DNA from 2 places in the Comamonas thiooxydans genome. Region 2 is predicted to be linked to the other one. Evidence: predicted binding sites of a transcription regulator. Region 2 holds the regulator's gene; the other holds the start of a gene.

The links. The regulator sigma-54, encoded in region 2, starts transcription at its own class of promoters, with help from an activator protein. The targets are predictions, from matches to a motif close to TGGCANGNAANCTGCTTT.
Region 1: the regulator sigma-54 is predicted to act here: its motif matches at 4,190-4,207, upstream of CTR2_RS25205 (flavin monoamine oxidase family protein).

The regions. Positions count from the first base shown of each region.
Region 1 covers NZ_AP026738.1:5,416,339-5,421,894, reverse strand. Annotated here, with positions in the region: gene CTR2_RS25220 (MFS transporter) at 1-1,363, shown strand, start outside; gene CTR2_RS25215 (RidA family protein) at 1,442-1,987, opposite strand; gene CTR2_RS25210 (c-type cytochrome) at 2,006-2,503, opposite strand; gene CTR2_RS25205 (flavin monoamine oxidase family protein) at 2,534-4,129, opposite strand; gene CTR2_RS25200 (sensor domain-containing diguanylate cyclase) at 4,433-5,556, opposite strand, start outside.
Region 2 covers NZ_AP026738.1:5,616,143-5,621,698, reverse strand. Annotated here, with positions in the region: gene lptA (lipopolysaccharide transport periplasmic protein LptA) at 1-209, shown strand, start outside; gene lptB (LPS export ABC transporter ATP-binding protein) at 206-988, shown strand; gene CTR2_RS26170 (RNA polymerase factor sigma-54) at 1,134-2,735, shown strand; gene CTR2_RS26165 (S41 family peptidase) at 2,739-4,328, opposite strand; gene CTR2_RS26160 (aspartyl/asparaginyl beta-hydroxylase domain-containing protein) at 4,594-5,517, opposite strand.

The DNA.
Region 1 (5,556 bases), 200 kb from region 2:
CGTGCAGGTGCTGCTGGGCGCTGTGAGCGGCACGCTGCTGGTGCTGGCCCAGACGAACACGCTGACAGTGGAGTATCTCGTGGCCCTGACTTTTGTGGGCGGCATCGGTGCCGCCCTCATGGGGCCGACATGGCAGTCCATCGTGCCCGAGTTGGTGCCGCGCAGCGAACTCAAGAGCGCCGTGGCCCTGAACTCCCTGGGCATCAACATTGCCCGTGCCATCGGCCCTGCCGCCGGCGGCCTGCTGCTGGCCAGCTTCGGCGCCGCGGCGGCCTACGGTCTTGATGTGCTGAGCTATGTGTTCGTGATCGCCGCCCTCATCTGGTGGAAGCGTCCCAAGGCCGAGGCCTCGGCGCTCAACGAGCAGTTCTTTGGCGCCTTCCGGGCCGGTGTGCGCTATGCCCGTGCCAGCCGCGAGCTGCATGTGGTGCTGCTGCGCGCTGCGGTCTTCTTTCTGTTCGCCAGCTCGGTCTGGGCCCTGCTGCCCCTGGTGGCGCGCCGCATGCTGGGCGGCACGGCCGGCTTTTATGGCGTGATGCTGGGTGCTGTGGGCGCCGGTGCCATCCTGGGTGCCGTGCTGCTGCCCAAGCTGCGCAAGCGTCTCGATATCGACGGTCTGGTGTTGCTGGCTTCTGTGGTTACGGCCTCGGTCATGGGTATGCTGACCCTGGCGCCGCCTCAGTGGGCTGCCGTGGCGCTGATGCTGGTGCTGGGCCTGGGCTGGATTGTTGCGCTGACCACACTCAACGGCGTGGCTCAGGCGGTGCTGCCCAACTGGGTGCGCGGCCGGGGTCTTGCCATCTACCTGATGGTATTCAACGGCGCCATGGCCCTGGGCAGTCTGGGCTGGGGCCTGATCGCCGGCCAACTGGGCCTGCCGGTCACGCTGCTGATCGGAGCCGTGGGCCTGGTGCTTGTGTCCCTGGTCTTCCACCGCGTCAAGCTGCCAGCTGGTGAGGCGGATCTGCAGCCGTCCAACCACTGGCCCGAGCCCCTACTGGCAGAACCCGTGGCCCACGACCGTGGTCCGGTCATGATTCAGATCGAGTACCGGATTGCTCACGAAGACCTGACCGCCTTTTTCCAGGCCATGCAGCAAGTGGCCCAGGAGCGCCGTCGCGATGGGGCTTATGCCTGGGGCGTGGCCGAACACACCGGCGAGCCGGGCCGGGTGATCGAGTGGTTTCTGGTCGAGTCCTGGGCCGAGCACCTGCGCCAGCATGGTCGAGTGTCCAAGGCCGACGCCGATCTACAGGCCGCCGCTTTGCGCTACCACCAGGGGCCGGACAAGCCCGTGGTTCACCATTTCCTGGCCCTGGATGCGCGCAGCGCCCAGCAGGAAACGGGTTCCCACACTCACTGAGCGGCGCTGGATGAGCGACGCTGGAATCGGCATTCATCGCTGACGGGGCAGGCGATGAATGCAAGGCCGGCGCGTTACTTACTTGACGGGTTTGGCGGCACGCACTGCCACGACCTCGATTTCCACATACCAGGCCGGGTTGGCCAGGGCTGCAATCTGGAAGGCCGAGCGTGCGGGCAGGTTGGGCTGGGTCGCCGTGCCAAAGAACTGGGTGTAGCCACGCATGAAGCCGGCAAAGTCCATCTTGTTGCCCTTGGCGGGATCGGCCACCAGGAAAACCTGCATCTTCACCACGTCGCTCATGCCGAGATTCATGCTCTTGAGCTGCTCTTCCAGGCTCTTGAGGATGGCCACGGTCTGGCCTTCGGTGTCGCCGCCATAGGCAGCAGGATCGGCAGCCGGCTTGGATTTGTCCACCACGGGCGGCACCTTGCCCGAGAGGTAGACGGTGCGGGCGTCGGTGGGGATTTCCACGGCTGCGGCGATGGGGAAGGTCGAGCCCGGTGTCTTGTAGCGCAGCACATCGCCGCCTCCGGAGGTGGTGGCGGCGCAGCCGGTGAGCAGGGCTGCCGTACCCAGCAGGGCGGCGGTGGTGGCGGTCTTGAAGAGGGAGGGGAAGTTCATGTGATCTCCTGAATGGATTTATGGGGTGACGCGAAAGGGTTTGACGTCGGCGGCAGACAGCTTGTCCGGGTACTGATTGCCGAAGCTGCTGCGCACATAGTTCACGACGTCGGCAATCTGCTCATCGGACAGCTTGCTGGCAAAGGACGGCATGCCGTGCAGGCCGTTCATGACGACCGAGGCCGGGTAGGCAGCGGCTGCCAGCTTGGGGTTGGAGGCCAGCGCTGGGTAGAAGCCGGCGCCCTTGGCACCTTCGCCCTTGACCATGTGGCATCCCTGGCAGATGGCCTGGTACAGGGTCTCTCCGCCGCTCTGGCTGAAGCGTGGGCGGACTGCCGAGAAGTTCTGCATCAGCGCCTGGGTGTCGGCGGGCGAGATGGACAGGACGGCTGCGGACTGCAGCGTTTGCAGGTTTTTCACATCCTGGGTTTTCATGCCCTGCGATTGGGCCAGGACGGCGCCGGAGAGACCCAGGGTCAGGGCGCCAGCGGTGCAAAGACGGTGCAAGGTGTGCATGGTGAAGTTCCTTGTGGCAGACATGGGCGATCAGAGGCTGGAGGCCTTGGCGTGCAGACGCTGGATGGCGTCCAGCGAAGACAGCACGGCACCTTCCTGCCAGGCGGGGATGTACGAGACATGCTCGCCCGCGAGCACCAGGCGACCGTCGATCTGGGCCAGATCCTTGTAGTGCTGCTCGCGCAGCGCATCGGTCCAGTTGCCGAAGCAGCCGTTGATCCAGGGCATGCGATGCCAGGCTACCGACACACCGTTGAGGAACTCCTGCTTGTACTGCGGATGGATCTGCGCGCCGTACTCCAGCGCCAGACGGATGCGCTCGGCCGGCTTGAGCGAGGAGAAGCGGTAGCTGTTGGAGTTCTCAAAGGCATAGGCGCCCAGCAGCACGGCGGGGCCGTTGCCCATATAGCCGGTGGAGGGATAGGAGATCTGCTGAATCGGCAGATCGGTGTAGCTGATGCCGCCGTAGATGCGTTCGTCCTCTTCCCAGAAGCGGCGCTTGAACTCCAGACCGACCTTCATGGAGCTGCCGTAGGGCACGGCAGCAATCGCGTTCTGCATGGCGCTGCCGGCCTGCACTTCGATCTGGCTCAGGATGGACAGCGGAATCGTGCACACGCACCAGTCGGCGCGGGCCTGCAGCGTGGCGCCGGGCTTGAGGGCGTCCACATAGTCCACGGTCACGCCCTTGTCGTTCTGGGCGATTTTGGTGACCTTGGCGTTGTAGCGTATGGCCGAGCCCAGATCGCGCGCCATGGCCTGGGCCAGCATGTCCATGCCGCCTTCGGGCTGGAAGATGGCGCTGTGGAATTCGTAGATATTGCCCACGCCCATCTGGCGCCACAAATTGGATTCGAGCAGCTCGTGCAGGCCCATGGGCGTCGAAGGTTTGGCCTGCGCCATCAGCCCGCCGCCGGGGTCGATGTCGTAGCCACGGAAATCGCTGACCGCATTGCTGGCGCGGTAGCGGTATTCCTTGTCCAGCACGCCCCAGGCCTTCAGGCTCTCCAGCAGGCGCTCCTTGTCTTCCCGGCTGACGCTCTGGTCCAGCGCGCCCTGATTGGTAGCCTTGGACAGCAGCTCGGCCACATGGCCGTAGACATCGGTCTGCACATGGCGAAAGCGCTGGGGCTTGCCGGCCAAGGCCTTGCTGTTGTGCAGATAGGCGTTGTAGTTGACCTGGTTGAAGGCTTCGAGCTTGATGCCGAAACGCTTGTAGTAGTCCAGCATCGCATGGTGGTGGTAGGGCACGCGCCAGGGGCCGGGGTTGAAGTAATTGCCCTTGGCAAAGCCCACTTTCTGGCGTGTACCGTCGAGTTCGCTGAACTCATCGCCGCCGCGCAGCGTCCAGCAGCGGCCGCCGGCGCGACTCTGGTATTCAAGCAGCTGCACCTTGTAGCCGGCCGCGCGCAACTCGTGGGCTGCCACCATGCCTGCCAGGCCCGCGCCCAGCACCAGAACCGATGCGCCAGGTCTGGCGTTGCCGAGCTTGACCGGACCGCTGTAATGCGACTCGGCGGCGTAACCCAGTGAACTCATGGCTTGGTACATGGCACTGCCGCCCGCGACCTTTCCGATCATCGAGAGCAGTTGTCTGCGACTGACATGCTTGCTTGGCTCTGGCATCTGAAATTCCTTTGCTGTTGTGTATTCCGCTGTCCATCAGGGGTTGCGGGGCAAGGGTTTTCAGCAAGAGCTGTGCCAGGGCTGAGGGCTCAAGGCATTAGTTCAATGAAATCAGCTACTTGTTATGGAATTCAGATCGATTCGCGCTCAATCCTTTTAACGCTTATGGTGCATGCTCACTAATTTGAAGCGTCAATGGCCAAATTGGTGCAACGGAGTCACACAATAAGCTGAAAAAAAGCGTATCGGCTGCGACAGCGGATACGCCTTGAGTGTGGGAGCGGAGCTGCGGTGCTGCCGGGCTCAGAGCTCGCTGGGAGGCTCGCTGGCCTCGCTGACCATGACACGATTGCGTCCACCCCGCTTGGCTGCGTAGAGCATGGCATCGGCCTGCTGGAAGACGGCCTTGATATCGGGATCGCTGTCGGGCCAGTGCGCCACGCCCAGCGAGATGGTGATATGGCCCACTGGCGGTATCTCCATTTTCTCGACCAGCTGACGCAGGCGCTCGGCGGCATGGGTGGCGGCCTCCAGCCCCGTGCCGGGCAGCAGCAGCAGAAACTCCTCGCCACCCACGCGGCAGGGCAGGTCATCGACACGCGAGACTTCGCGCATGGTGCGTGCGAGCTGTCTGAGTACCTCGTCACCTGTATCATGGCCAAAGCCGTCGTTGATATGCTTGAAGTGATCGATGTCGATGGCAATCACCGAGAACGGCAGCGCTTGCGTCTGAAAGGCGCTGATGGCTGCCTCCAGATGGCGGCGATTGCCCAGCCCGGTCAGCGGATCGGTGTTCACGTCCTCGCGCAGCTTGGTGATATTGCGTTGCAGCAGGCCCAGCCCCTTGAGCATGGCTTTCTTGAGTTCGTAGGACTCGAAGTACCAGGACTTGACGGCCTGGATGTTCTGCGCCGTCTCGGGCTTGTCCATGTCGTGAGCACCATTGGCGAGCTGGCGCAGCGGGCTGGCAATGCGGCGCGCGCTCCACCAGATGACCACCAGCATCAGCAGGGCGATGGGCAGGGTCTTGTAGAGCACGGAGCGCATCAGCTTGTTGAGCGGGGCCAGCGTGGCCGCCTTGGGGCGCTGGGCCACAATGCCCCAGCCCGAGGCATGGATGACGGCATAGCCGGCCAGCATTTCCACGCCCTTGCTGTTGACGACCGGCGCCGTACCCGACTCGCCCCGGATCACGGCGTTGATGACATCGTTGTTGATCACCTGATCGCCGATACGGTGGTTGTCGGGGTGATAGATGATGTGCTTGTTCTTGTCCACCACATAGACATAGGTGCCGTCCTGGTAGAAGTGCGAGCCCAGCAGGGTGTCGAGGATGCTGTCTTCCTTGAGGTAGATGCTGCCGCCTACCGCTCCCAGGAATTCGCCCTGAGGGTCGAAAATGGGCTGCGAGACAAAGACGATGTAGT
Region 2 (5,556 bases):
ACAACAACATCACCGACGTCTATACCGTCGATGGTCAGAAGACCAGCGGCGGCCTGCCGAGTTCCTCCGTGGGGCAGGGCGGCCGTGTGCGCGCCATCATGGCGCCCAAGGACGGTACGCCGGGGGCACAGCCCAAGCCTGCAACACCTGCCACGCAGCTGCGCCAGAGCATGACGCTGGGCGGCGAGAAAGCCGACGAGAAGAAATGAGCGAGCCGACTTTCTCCAGCAGCCGCAGCGGCGAGTCCGACAGCCGCCTGGAGGCCAAGCATCTGGCCAAGTCCTACGGCAGCCGCAAGGTGGTCAAGGATGTGTCCCTGTCCGTGCAAAAAGGCGAGGTGGTCGGTTTGCTCGGCCCCAACGGTGCGGGCAAGACCACATCGTTCTACATGATCGTGGGCCTGGTGCGCAGCGACGGCGGCGAGATCTTCATCGACGGCCAGCCGGTGGGCGGCATGCCGATTCACCAGCGTTCGCGCCTGGGCCTGTCCTATCTGCCCCAGGAAGCCTCCATCTTTCGCAAGCTCAGCGTGGAAGACAATGTGCGCGCCGTGCTGGAGCTGCAAAAGGACGAGCAGGGCAAGGCGCTGACGCGCGACGAGATCGAAAAGCGCCTCACCGGCCTGCTGCAGGAGCTGCGCGTCGAGCATCTGCGCCAGTCGCCGGCGCTGGCGCTGTCCGGTGGTGAGCGCCGTCGCGTGGAAATTGCCCGCGCCCTGGCCACGCAACCGCGCTTCATTCTGCTTGACGAGCCGTTTGCCGGCATCGACCCGATTGCGGTGATCGAGATCCAGCGCATCATCGGCTTCCTCAAGGAGCGCGGCATAGGCGTGCTGATCACCGACCACAATGTGCGCGAGACGCTGGGCATCTGCGACCACGCCTTCATCATCAGCGACGGCCATGTGCTGGCCGAAGGCACGCCCGAGGAGATCGTGGAGAACGCCGATGTGCGCCGCGTCTATCTGGGCGAACATTTCAGAATGTGATGACCTCCACGCTCCCTCACTTTGTGTGGTCGCTGCCCCCAGAAGGGTTCCTGACCGGCTGCGCCGAGGCTTGCCTTGGGGCAGCCCGGCGGCAAACCCATGGCACTGCGCGCGTTTGCAATGATTGTCTGGGAGCCGCGCCTCGATGAAGCCAGGTCTCTCGCTACGCGTTTCGCAGCATTTATCGCTGACGCCGCAGCTGCAGCAATCCATTCAGCTGCTGCAGCTCTCCACTCTGGAGCTGGCGCAGGAAGTCGAGCAGATGCTGGTCGACAACCCTTTTCTGGAGCGTGCGGGCGATGAGGCCGAAACTACGGGTGATGCTCCTGCAGATGTAGCTGCTAGCGTTAATGAATACAGCACTTCAGATGGAATTCATGCTGAAAAGGAAGCATCGCAAGCGCAATCAGCTACTGAAACAGTAGCGGAAGCACCAAACCCCGAAACCCCTGAAACGCTGAACTGGGAGGCCGACGGCATGGACGGCCAGGACGGGGAATGGGGCGGCGAATCCAGCAGCGAGTGGGATACCCCCTCGGCCAGCAGCTCCACGCGCAACCGCGATGGCGATGACGAAACCGATGCCATCGATCTGGCGCGCGAGCACCAGAGCCTGACCGACTTTCTCCATCGTCAGGCGCTGAGCCTGCATCTGGGCGCGGCGGACATGGCGGCACTGCGCTTTCTCATCGAGTCGCTCAGTGACGACGGCTATCTCGAGGATTCCCTGCAGGAGCTGGCGCAGAGCCTGGCCGGCGACGACCTCGAAGAGCGCGAGGAGCTGGAGCAGCACTTTGCCATTGCGCTGAAGCTGCTGCAAAGCCTGGAGCCCGTGGGCGTGGGCGCGCGTGATCTGGCCGAGTGCCTGCAGCTGCAGCTGCGCGATCTCATCCGCACCGCCGAGGATGAGGGCACGACCGAGGCGCATATGAACCGGCTGCTGCTGGCGCAGGCCATCTGCGCGCAGCCCATGGACCTGCTGGCGCGGCGCGATCTGCGCAAGCTCACCAGCCTGTGCGGCGCGCGCGAGGAGCAACTGCGCGAGGCCATGGCCCTGATCGCCAGGCTGGAGCCGCGTCCGGGGCGCCGCTTTGTCGACGTGGAACGCCATATCGTGGTGCCCGATGTCATCGTGCGCCCGGTGCGGGCCGGCTCGGGCCGGGCGGACTTTTCCGTGCAGCTCAACCCCGAGGTCATGCCGCGTCTGCGCGTGCATGACATCTATGCCAGCGTGCTGCGCCGCCACAAGAACAGCGACGGCCATGCGGCGCTGCAGCAGCAACTGCAGGAGGCGCGCTGGTTCATCAAGAACATCCAGCAGCGCTTCGACACCATCTTGCGGGTCTCCGAAGCCATCGTGGAGCGGCAGAAGAACTTCTTTGTGCATGGTGAGCTGGCCATGCGACCGCTGGTGCTGCGCGATATCGCAGACACGCTGGGCCTGCACGAGTCCACCATCAGCCGTGTGACCACCGCCAAGTACATGGCCACGCCCCAGGGCACCTTCGAGCTCAAGTATTTCTTCGGTTCGGGCCTGGGCACGGAAACCGGCGGCAGCGCCTCCAGCACGGCCGTGCGTGCGCTGATCAAGCAGTTTGTCGATGCCGAAGATGCCAGGAAGCCGCTATCGGACGCCAAGCTGGCCGATATGCTCAAGGAGCAGGGCATCGAGTGCGCGCGTCGCACCGTCGCCAAATACCGCGAGCAGCTCAAGATACCGACGACCACGCTGCGCAAGGCGCTCTAAGACTTAGTGCGGCAGCAGCAGGCGGTTGTTGCGTGCCGGGTTGCGCCGGAGCGTAAGAGGCGCAGCATTCGGATCAGGGCTGACACTGCGCTTGCGGGCTGTGGCAGCAAAAGGCTGAGCGGGGCACAAGCCCGTGCTGATATGGTTCATGGCGGCAGCCAGCATGCCTTCCTGCGGGTCACCCAGTGCATGGTCTAAATCATCGGGCACGCTGCAACCGGGCACATAGCGCTGTGTTGGACCATTGCCCGGTGTAAAACCGTCGGCGTAGTCGCCAAAGCCTTTGGCATTGATACCGGCAAACTCGATAGGGAAGTAACTGATGCCGCAGTTGTCCTTGGCCGTAAAACCATAAGGCTTGCCGCAGGTCGTGCCTCCAATCAGGATGACTTCCACATCCACACCGCGCAGGCCATTGATCAGTGCCTCACTGGCCGAGCACGTGCCCGATTGCGCTAGGACATACACCCGCTTCAGGTTGAGTGTGGGCAAGGGCTGAATATTGCTGCATTCGTTGTTGATGGGAAAGCAGGAGCTGCCATAAAACGGCGTCACCTGCGTTTCTGCGCTGCGGCGTGCGTTGTATTGCAGCGTCTCGAAAGTCTTGCCAGCCGTTTGCGTGCTGCCCGCAATCATGGTTGCCAGCTCTGCAGCGATGAACAGAAAACCACCGCCGTTGTAGCGCAGATCCAGCACTAAATCGCTCACGTTCTGGTTGCGCAGATTGGAAATGGCGGTGACCAGCTGACCTTCGGCGGGCAGCACATGGTCATTGAAGACGATGTAGCCAGCACGTGCACCGCTGTTTAGCGTGAGCACTCGCGACTGCGGCACCGGGGTGTTGGTGATATTGGTGCTGGTCAGATTTTGCACGGGCAGTTGCGCGCCGCCGCGCTGTAGGATGAAGTTGTGCGTGACGCCCAATATCTCAGGGAACAATCCGGCATTGAGCACATCCACCCCATCGGCATCGGGCGCATCGGCGGAGACGTCATCGATCGAGACCAGGGTGTCGCCACGCTTAAAGCCCGCCACATCGGCTGGGCTGCCGGGCTCGATATAGGCGATGCGCAGGCCCCGTGGCGGTGTGGGGCTGGCCATTCGCCACTCGATGCCGTGACTGGGCGCAGTGGCGTTTTCGGAGACCGATTGCCATAGCTGCGTGGGATACATAAAGCTGAACTGGTCGCGCCGGGCACCGGATTCGGTAATGGCAGGCGTCAGCAGTGCATCAAAGTAATTGCTCAGGTCGGTGTAGTAGTAGCCGCTGCTGAAGCTGGCTGCGCCAGGGTCTACAGCTGGGACCTCTTCGCGCCACAGATAGGCTTCATCAAAGTAGGTGCGCAGCCAGCGCTTTTCCGTGTCCAGCGTAGCGTTGCGTAGCGGGGTATCGGCCAGGATGTTGTCGGGAGAGCATTGCTGGGCAAAGCTGCTGGATGTCTCGGCCGGGTTTGGGGGCGGGCCAGTGTTGTCTGGGTTGCTGCTGCCTGGGCTATCGGTAACAGGACTGTCATTCACGCCCCCGCCGCAACCTGCAAGCAGGCTCAGGCACACTACGCCACACAGGGCAACGCCACGGATTGAACTCGACATCGAAAGCTCCCTCGGCTGGATGTGGAATGCCAATCCCATCCGATATTTTAGAAACGGTGCCGCGAATTATTACCACCAAATGCCGAAAGTCACTATGCGCAAGTCAAGCCAAAAGGCGTGTCGTGATTTGTCTGCCGCTGTATCTGATTTCCGTGACCGGAGGTGGTTTATGGCTTGGATAGTCCTATCTATCCTCTCGAAGGATTGCGTTGGGCAACAAAAAAGCCGCTGTGCAATGCATCAGCGGCTTTTTTGATGGGGCGGCCTAGTTTGGTATCAGCCACCAGATAAACCAGACCAGCACGCCGATCATCAGTCCGAACTTGAGGATCTTGTAGAAGGTCGGATTCCAGTCGCGGAAGGCGCGGCGGTACTTGCCCGCATAGAACGAGATCTTGAACAGCTTGCTGATCATGCCGCGCGGATCGCCTTCGTTGTTGGGCGAGCTGGCGGCGGCCACCACGTTCTTGCCCAGCCAGTGATTGAGCCATTGCGCAAAGCCATTGGTCATGGGGCGTTCCACATCGCAGAACAGCACGATGCGGTTGCCTTCCGAGCGGTTCTCGGCCCAGTGCATATAGGTCTCGTCGAAGATCACGCCTTCGCCTTCGCGCCAGCTATAGGGCTTGCCGTCGACCTCGATCATGCAGCGGTCGTCGTTGGGGGCCAGCACGGCCAGGTGATAGCGCAGCGAGCCCGCATAGGGGTCGCGGTGCAGATTGAGCTTGGCGCCGGGCGGCAGCTCGGCAAACATGGCGGCCTTGACGCTGGGAATCGACTTCACCAGGGCCGTGGTCTTGGGACACAGTTCCATGGCCGAAGGGTGGGCATCGCCGTACCACTTGAGGTAGAAGCGCTTCCAGCCGGTCTTGAAGAAGGAGTTGAAGCCTGCGTCATCGTTGTTGGCGGCGGCCTTGATCTGCATGTTCTTTTGCAGATTGACGGCTTCCTCGCGGATTTCACGCCAGTTGGCCTGCAGCGGTGCCAGTTCGGGGAAGGTGCTGGTGGGCAGGTAGGGCGTGCGCGGCACCTTGCTGAACATCAGCATGAAGACATTGAACGGCGCCGTGAACGTGGAGTGGTCAAACAATTGCTTGACCACCTTGTGGCGCACCTTGCCGCGCAGATGCATGTACAGCCCGCAGCCAAAGAAAAGCAGCACCAGTGCCAGAACGATAATTTTTGCCATAAGGGCCAATTTTACCGGGGGCACCCCGGCGGTCACCAT